4 regions of the Citrobacter freundii complex sp. 2025EL-00176 genome follow, and region 4 is predicted to be linked to each of the others. Evidence: predicted binding sites of a transcription regulator. Region 4 holds the regulator's gene; each other region holds the start of a gene.
The links. The regulator PurR, encoded in region 4, represses purine synthesis genes. The targets are predictions, from matches to a motif close to CANGCAAACGTTTGCNTG.

Region 1 (2,205 bases), 320 kb from region 4:
TCGCCGAACCGGCGCGTGAAACGCTGAGCGCCTCGCTGGCCCATGCGCGGGCTCGAGGAAGTTACATGGGTTTCAGCCGACTGGGACTCGCCATCGGCGGCGCCATCGGTTATGTCGGCGGCGGCTGGTTGTTTGATATGGGTAAAGCCCTGGCGCAGCCTGAATTGCCGTGGATGATGCTCGGTATTATCGGCTTCATCACCTTCCTGGCTTTGGGTTGGCAATTCAGCCACAAACGCCCAACGCGCGGCATGCTGGAACCCGACGCCTGATAGCTAATTCGGTGCACGGGCACTTTTCAGTTTTTTCTGCTGGTGCCCGGAGCGCTGGTACTCGATGATGCTTTGTGTCACGATTACGCCACAAGCATCATGTTGAGGAACCCCATGAAAAAGCTTTTTTTTGCCGCTGCACTCATTGTTGGCGGCCTGTTGGTTGGTTGTAATCAACTCACGCAATATACGGTTAGCGAGCAAGAGATTAATCAGGCGCTGGCGAAGCATAACAACTTTTCTAAAGATATCGGTTTACCCGGCGTCGCTGAGGCACACATCGTACTGAGCAACCTCGCCAGTCAGATAGGGCGTGAAGAGCCTAACAAAGTGACTTTGACGGGTGATGCTAACCTGGACATGAATTCCCTGTTTGGCAGTCAGAAAGCCACCATGAAGCTGAAGCTCAAGGCCTTACCGGTCTTCAATAAAGAGAAAGGCGCAATTTATTTGCAAGAGATGGAGGTCGTGGACGCGACCGTGACACCAGAAAAAATGCAGTCGGTACTGCAAACGCTGATGCCATATTTAAACCAGTCGCTGCGTAATTACTTTAACCAACAGCCTGCCTACGTTCTGCAGGAAGACAGCAGCCAGGGTGAAGCGCTGGCGAAAAAACTGGCGAAAGGTATAGAAGTGAAACCGGGCGAAATCATCATCCCGTTCACCGACTAATAAACCCGAGGGCGCTGATGCGCCCTTTTTTTTCGTGCAAACGAAAACGTTTCCGCTTATCCTTTGTTTCCGGCAAAAAAGACAATCCTCAGCCGGAGCATATTGATGACTGCACCATCCCAGGTTTTAAAGATCCGCCGCCCAGACGACTGGCATCTTCACTTTCGCGATGGCGACATGTTAAAAACTGTCGTGCCCTATACCAGTGAAATTTACGGCCGCGCCATTGTCATGCCGAACCTGGCACCGCCCGTCACCACGGTTGATGCGGCTATCGCTTATCGCCAACGCATTCTTGATGCGGTACCTGCCGGACACGACTTCACGCCTTTAATGACCTGCTACTTAACGGATACGCTGGATCCCAATGAGCTGGAGCGTGGTTTCAACGAAGGCGTGTTCACCGCCGCGAAACTCTACCCGGCCAATGCCACCACCAACTCGACGCATGGCGTAACTTCTATTGATGCCATCATGCCGGTGCTGGAACGGATGGAAAAATTGGGTATGCCACTGTTGGTGCATGGTGAAGTGACGCATGCGGATATCGATATTTTCGATCGCGAAGCACGTTTTATTGAGTCGGTTATGGAACCGTTGCGTCAGCGTTTGACCGCGCTGAAAGTGGTGTTTGAACACATCACCACTAAAGATGCTGCCGAATATGTGCGCGACGGTAACGAGCTTCTCGCCGCCACCATTACGCCACAACATCTCATGTTTAACCGCAACCACATGCTGGTAGGCGGCATTCGCCCGCACCTGTATTGTCTGCCGATCCTTAAACGTAACGACCACCAACAGGCGCTGCGTGAACTGGTCGCCAGCGGATTTAGCCGTGCGTTCCTTGGTACCGACTCAGCGCCGCATGCGCGTCATCGCAAAGAATCCAGTTGCGGCTGCGCCGGGTGTTTCAACGCCCCGACAGCGCTGGGCAGCTATGCCACCGTATTTGAAGAGATGAATGCGCTAAGCCATTTTGAAGCCTTCTGCTCACTCAATGGCCCGCAGTTCTATGGCCTGCCGGTAAATGAGACCTTTATTGAGCTTGAGCGCGTGGAGCACCAGGTCCCGGAGAGCATTGCGCTGGCAGATGATACGCTGGTACCTTTCCTGGGTGGCGAAACGGTACGTTGGTCAGTAAAAAACTAAAAAAAGTGTAGCCAACTGATTTGAATGACTGTATAAATAAACAGTATATTCAACAGGGGGCTACTATGCGTATTGAAGTCACTATTGCCAAAACTTCACCTTTACC
Region 2 (2,205 bases), on a different contig from region 4:
CCGCGTCAGACTGGCCGGATGCCATAGAAGAAGCCGCCCCGCCGCCGAGGCCGATGTTCATCGCCGGGCCGCCGAGAACGATCAGCTTCGCGCCGACGACAATCTCGCCTTTCTGCACGTGATCGGCACGGATGTTGCCAATGCCGCCCGCCAGCATGATCGGCTTATGATAGCCGCGCAGCTCTTCGCCGTTGTGACTGTTAACTTTTTCTTCATAGGTACGGAAGTAGCCGGTCAGCGCCGGACGACCAAATTCGTTGTTAAACGCCGCGCCGCCCAGCGGGCCGTCGGTCATGATATCCAGCGCGGTAACAATACGTTCCGGTTTGCCGAAATCTTCTTCCCACGGCTGTTCGAAGCCGGGAATACGCAGGTTGGAAACAGAGAAGCCCACCAGCCCGGCTTTCGGTTTTGCGCCGCGCCCGGTGGCGCCTTCATCACGAATTTCACCGCCGGATCCGGTTGCCGCGCCCGGCCATGGAGAGATGGCGGTCGGGTGGTTATGGGTTTCGACCTTCATCAGGATATGGGCTGGCTCCTGATGGAAATCGTAGCGACCGGTTTCGTGGTCAGCGAAGTAACGGCCAACTTCGGATCCTTCCATCACCGCAGCGTTGTCTTTATAGGCAGACAGCACGTGGTCCGGGGTGGTTTCGAAGGTGTTTTTAATCATTTTAAACAGCGACTTCGGCTGCTGTTCACCGTCGATAATCCAGTCGGCGTTAAAAATCTTGTGGCGACAGTGTTCGGAGTTGGCCTGCGCGAACATGTACAGCTCGATGTCGTTCGGGTTGCGCCCCAGTTTGCTGAACGCATCCTGTAGATAGTCGATTTCATCTTCCGCCAATGCCAGGCCGAGACGCACGTTGGCGTCAATCAGCGCCTGACGACCCTGGCCGAGCAGGTCAACGCTGGAGACCGGCGCAGGCTGGTGATGCGCAAACAGTTTTTCGGCATCGTTTAGCGCAGAGAAAACCGTTTCCATCATGCGGTCGTGCAGTACGTCGGCAACCTCCTGCCACTGCGCCGCAGTCAGCGTAGAAGCGTCTACATAGTAAGCAACACCACGCTCCAGGCGGCTAATCTGTTGTAGGCCGCAATTATGGGCAATATCAGTCGCTTTAGAAGACCACGGGGAGATGGTGCCTGGACGAGGGGTAACCAGCAGCAGTTTACCCTCAGGAGCGTGGCTGTGAAGAGCAGGACCATATTTCAGCAGGCGTGCAAGCTGTGCGTGCTCATCCTCATTCAACGGTGCGTTCAGATCGGCAAAATGGACGTACTCGGCGTAAATATTGTGGACCTGGAGGTTGGCAGCCTGAAAACGTGCCAGCAGTTTGTTAATACGGAATGCAGACAGTGCAGGTGAACCACGCAGAATTTCCATCATAAGTCTCTCGTCTTCTAAGCTTTCGGTGTGCCCAAGTGGGGGAAACGGGCGGTATTATAAAGAATCTACCGCGCCGACGAAACCGTTTGCGTGGAAATAAAATCGCGGCCTTGTCTTATCATCAAATGCGGTCTGTATTCTGAATAAGTTGCCAACTGACGCAAGTTTAAGCAAAATGCCGCTCATTAATGACGACTTCACTTCTTAAACAACACCACAGCAGACAGAGACAACGTACGGTTCAGAGAATTAACTAATTGAAAAAATTAAAGATTAATTATCTGTTCATCGGCATATTAACGCTGTTGTTGGCAGCGGCTCTCTGGCCATCCATTCCCTGGTTCGGTAAAGCCGAAAATCGTATCGCCGCCATTCAGTCGCGGGGAGAACTGCGCGTCAGTACCATCGACTCGCCGTTAACTTACGCTACTCTCAACGGCAAAAAATTCGGTCTGGATTATGAACTGGCCCAGGCGTTCGCCAACTATTTAGGCGTGAAGTTAAAAGTTACCGTGCGTCAGAACATCAGCCAGCTGTTTGACGACCTGGATAACGGGAATGCCGATCTGTTAGCCGCAGGCCTGGTGTATAACAGCGAGCGGGTGAAAAATTATCAGCCCGGCCCGACCTATTACTCGGTTTCACAACAGCTGGTGTATCGTGTTGGGCAATATCGCCCCCGAACCCTGGCTACCGTGAATGAAAATCAGCTGACTATCGCCCCGGGGCATGTGGTGGTTAACGATCTCCAGCAGCTAAAAGAGAAAAAATTTCCCGACCTGAGCTGGAAAGTAGATGACAAAAAGGGCACCACT
Region 3 (2,205 bases), on a different contig from region 4:
CAGCGTATCCAGCGCCACACTCTCGGAAGCCACCATATACTCGGTGCGACCGTCGCCAATATCGCGTTTGCCCAGTACCAGCGGGCGAATACCGTTAGGATCGCGGAAGGCAACCATACCGTGGCCGATAATCATCGCCACGCAGGCATAGGCGCCACGGATCTGGCGGTTGGTTGCCGCAATGGCCGCAAAAATATTGTCTGCTTCCAGCGGGTAATGGCGGAAGTTATCCAGTTCGCTGGCGAAAATATTCAGCAGGATTTCTGAATCTGAAGTGGTATTGATGTGGCGGCGCTTTTCTTCAAACAGCTTTTTACGTAACTCATGTGCGTTGGTCAGGTTGCCATTATGGGCAAGCGTGATGCCATACGGTGAGTTGACGTAAAAAGGTTGAGCTTCGGAGGCGCTGGAGCTGCCAGCCGTTGGGTAACGCACATGACCGATGCCCATATTGCCCTGCAAACGCTGCATATGGCGCGCTTCAAAAATATCGCTCACCATTCCGTTTGCTTTACGCAAGCGGAAGCAGTTGTTGGCATCAATAGTGATGATGCCCGCAGCATCCTGACCACGATGCTGGAGCACCGTTAACGCGTCATAAATCGACTGGTTTACCGGCATAACACCGGCGATACCGACAATACCGCACATACGTCTTTTCCTCGTTCAGCAACGACCCAAAGTTTATACTTTGGGCAAGAAACTTGACGAGCTTTGCAGATAGTCAAAGAACCATCTGATGATGAAACTGAACTGCGGGATCAGCTGCGACTTACCCCAGTCTTCACTTTTCGACAGACCGGTAAACGTATCGAGAAAGAACAGTATGGCGGCGACAATCAGCGCTCCTCGCAGAGCACCAAAGCAAACCCCCAACACCCTGTCGGTACCCGACAGGCCTGTTTTCTCTACCAGTTGGCCTATCACAAAGTTAACGATAGCGCCGACGATAAGTGTCGCGATGAACAGTATCGCGATAGCAATCCCATTTCGAACCAGTTCGTCTTCAAAGCCCGTAAACCAGACAGACAGGTAAGTGTAGTAATGGCTGGCGACAAAGAAAGCACAACCCCAAGTCACCAACGATAATGCTTCACGAACAAAGCCACGGATCAGGCTAACCAGACAGGAAAAACCAATCACCGCGATAATGGCGTAATCAATCCAGACCATAAGTGTCCCACGATTTTACGCCCTGTCGTCCTGTTCGGGGCGCATTCTAACAGAAAAAGAAAACGTTTGCGTAGGGATTTCCTTTCCACGCGTAAATAAAAATGGCGCTGAAAAAATCTTCAACGCCATACGGTTTTATGCCTCTTCGGACACTGCCGGATAGCGGTGAAAACACCGTATCCGGCCGACATGAGACTGCCCCTTAATTAGGGGTATACCCCATCACAACCCCACTCAAACCGGAGATCTTCTGGAGCTCGCCCAGCGAGTTCTTCAGCTTATCTCTGGAGGCGTCAGGCCCTACGAGAATGCGGGTTATTTTACCCTGTACCGGCGTTGACGGGGAAGTATATACCCGGAAGCCCGCGCCACGAAGTTTACCCACGATCTCATTGACCTTATCCGCATTTTTCAGCGCGCCGAGCTGCACAACATAGGCTTTGCCGGTCGGGGCTGGCGCTTCTTCCGCGACCGATTTCGGTGCTGGAGCAGGCGCAGGGGTTGGTGCCGGTGTGGCGGCAACGGGTTGCGGCTTCGGTTTAGGTTTCGGCGATTCAACAGGTGCGGGAACAGGATCTAACGCCGCGCTGTTTGCCGTTGCCATGCGCGATGGGTCCAACGATGGTGCGGCGGCATCGCCAGCGCGCACCTCTTCTGCCGCCCCTTCAGGCGGTTGCGTTGGCAGCGCCTGCGTTGCCGCAGGCATCATGTCCGGTTCATCGCGATCGCCGGGTTTGGGCACCAGAGGGATCGCTGCAAACTCATCCTGATAATGTTTTTTTTGCCCGTCAAGCAGCCCGGGGAGCACAATCACCCCAAGCGCGACCAGCACAATTGTGCCAACTAATCGATTCTGAAACTTACTCGCCACCGCTTCTCCCCACGTCTATCACTTCCATGACATGTGCGACAGTGTGAAACGATCCACACACCAACACGGTATCTTCTGGCTTCGCCTCGGCCAGTGCCGCAGACCATGCCTGCGCCACGCTGTCATAGGCTTCACCTTTGCCCAGATGCTCCAACAGCTGT
Region 4 (2,205 bases):
GATGTCGAACTGCTGGTTTTTCAGGAAGTGTTTAATGGCGTCTGGGACGCGCTTTCAGATGGGCGCGTAGAGCTGGCTATTGGCGCCACGCAGGCCATTCCGGTAGGGGGGCGCTATACCTTCCGCGACATGGGCATGCTGAGCTGGAGCTGCGTGGTGGCCAGCCATCATCCGCTGGCGTCAATGTCGGGGCCGCTAAGCGATGATACGTTGCGCAACTGGCCGTCGCTGGTGCGCGAAGATACCTCGCGTACATTGCCGAAACGTATTACCTGGTTACTGGATAACCAAAAGCGCGTTGTGGTTCCTGACTGGGAATCTTCAGCGACCTGCTTGTCTGCGGGATTGTGTGTGGGCATGGTACCAACACATTTTGCCAAACCGTGGATTGATAGCGGTAAATGGGTCTCGTTGCAGTTGGAGAATCCCTTTCCTGATGCCGCGTGTTGTCTGACATGGCAGCAGAACGACACCTCGCCCGCACTGAGCTGGTTGCTGGATTATTTAGGGGATAGCGAAACGCTGAATAAAGAATGGTTGCGGGAGCCAGATGAGGCCCCCGCACAGCAGGCTTAACGACGATAATCGCGGAATGGACCGTCAGCAACGGAGCGGCGCTCTACCAGACGCGGATGAACCTCGATCGACTGCGACTCTTCGCGTTTATTCACGATGCGGTCTAACAGCATGTTGAAGGCCGTTTCACCCAGTGAATCCTTAGGTTGGTGAATGGTCGTCAGCGCTGGCGTGAAGAAGCGGGCGTTGCGCACGTTATCATAACCGATGAGCGAGACATCCTGCGGTACGCGCAGTCCCATCTCGTCAGCAGCGCACAGCGCGCCCATCGCCATGATATCGCCACCGCAGAACACGGCGGTCGGACGATGCGACTGTGAAAGAATTTGCTGCATGGCGCGATAACCGGACTCAGGTTCAAAATCGCCCTGTACAATCCAGTTGTCGGGAACCTTAATCAGCGCTTCTTCCATCGCTTTCATAAAGCCAGCCAGACGACCGGCCCCGGTATTCCGTTCCATCGGGCCCGGGATCGCGCCAATCTCGCGATGGCCGCGTTCTATCAGATACCGACCCGCCATGTAACCGCCCTCGAAAGCGTTATCAATGACCGTATCGGTAAAATCAGCTTTAGCTTCGCCCCAATCCATCACAACCATCGGAATATGGCGATACTCTTCGAGCATCGAAAGCAGTGATTCCGGATACTCAGAACACATCACCAACAGACCATCAACACGCTTTTGCGCCATCATTGACAGATAGGCCTGCTGTTTTTCAAGGCTGTTCCATGCGTTGCCCAGAATCAGGGTATAGCCTTTCTGGAAACAGTTTTTCTCAACGGCTTCGATAATTTCGGCGAAATAGGCCGCTTCACTGCTGGTCGCCAGCAAGCCGATAGACTTGGTGTGATTCACCTTCAGGCTGCGCGCAACTGCGCTTGGAGAATAGTGCAGCTCTTTGATCGCAGCCCAAACCGCATTACGCGTTTCTTCCGCGACAAAGCGCGTCTTGTTAATTACGTGTGATACGGTTGTAGTGGAAACGTTTGCTCGCTTCGCTACATCTTTAATTGTTGCCATTACATCTCACTCCAGACCATATCCTAAGCTCCTGAGAATACTCCAGGTAAACGTTTGCCTTCACACACCCTTAACGCAACGTAGGGGTTGCGGCACGCCGGGAAAACGACACGGAACGTCAGGAAGGGGTCAATGGCCGGTACGCTAATCAAGTAAGCGTGGAATTTTGTCTGATCTTAACGAAAAGGGGAAGAGTTAAAAGCAGTTATCAATATAAATCGTGAGAGATTTTTGCTTTCAAGTGTGTAAAAATGCGCAATATCACTTTTTGTGTGGGAATAAAAAGGAGAAAACTTGATGAGCACCGATCTGAAATTTTCGTTAGTGACTACCATTATTGTTCTGGGTTTGATCGTCGCGGGTGGCCTCACCGCAGCGCTGCATTGATTTCCCCGAGGGAGTTAGCTCTCCCTCATCCTTTCCGCATCTGTTTCCCCTCTATTGTTTGCGAATAAGCAAAAGTCTTTTGCAATTTTGTTAACTTTATTAATTTTGCGATCAATGTCATGCTTTTGACTCTTATTTTATGTCGCGCCACGGCTCGACGTTACGGAGTCGATATATGAAAATCAATTATCCCTTACTGGCACTGGCGATCGGTGCGTTT

Region 1: the regulator PurR is predicted to act here: its motif matches at 987-1,004, upstream of pyrC (dihydroorotase).
Region 2: the regulator PurR is predicted to act here: its motif matches at 1,466-1,483, upstream of purL (phosphoribosylformylglycinamidine synthase).
Region 3: the regulator PurR is predicted to act here: its motif matches at 1,229-1,246, upstream of cvpA (colicin V production protein).

The regions. Positions count from the first base shown of each region.
Region 1 covers NZ_JBRYHT010000001.1:447,594-449,798, reverse strand. The annotation lists gene mdtH (multidrug efflux MFS transporter MdtH) at 1-272, shown strand, start outside; gene ACVXHP_RS02215 (lipoprotein) at 387-947, shown strand; gene pyrC (dihydroorotase) at 1,053-2,099, shown strand; gene dinI (DNA damage-inducible protein I) at 2,165-2,205, shown strand, end outside.
Region 2 covers NZ_JBRYHT010000016.1:53,220-55,424, forward strand. The annotation lists gene purL (phosphoribosylformylglycinamidine synthase) at 1-1,390, opposite strand, end outside; gene mltF (membrane-bound lytic murein transglycosylase MltF) at 1,648-2,205, shown strand, end outside.
Region 3 covers NZ_JBRYHT010000015.1:26,979-29,183, forward strand. The annotation lists gene purF (amidophosphoribosyltransferase) at 1-651, opposite strand, end outside; gene cvpA (colicin V production protein) at 685-1,173, opposite strand; gene dedD (cell division protein DedD) at 1,376-2,044, opposite strand; gene folC (bifunctional tetrahydrofolate synthase/dihydrofolate synthase) at 2,034-2,205, opposite strand, start outside.
Region 4 covers NZ_JBRYHT010000001.1:771,014-773,218, forward strand. The annotation lists gene punR (DNA-binding transcriptional activator PunR) at 1-576, shown strand, start outside; gene purR (HTH-type transcriptional repressor PurR) at 573-1,598, opposite strand; gene cydH (cytochrome bd-I accessory subunit CydH) at 1,896-1,985, shown strand; gene ACVXHP_RS03805 (MFS transporter) at 2,161-2,205, shown strand, end outside.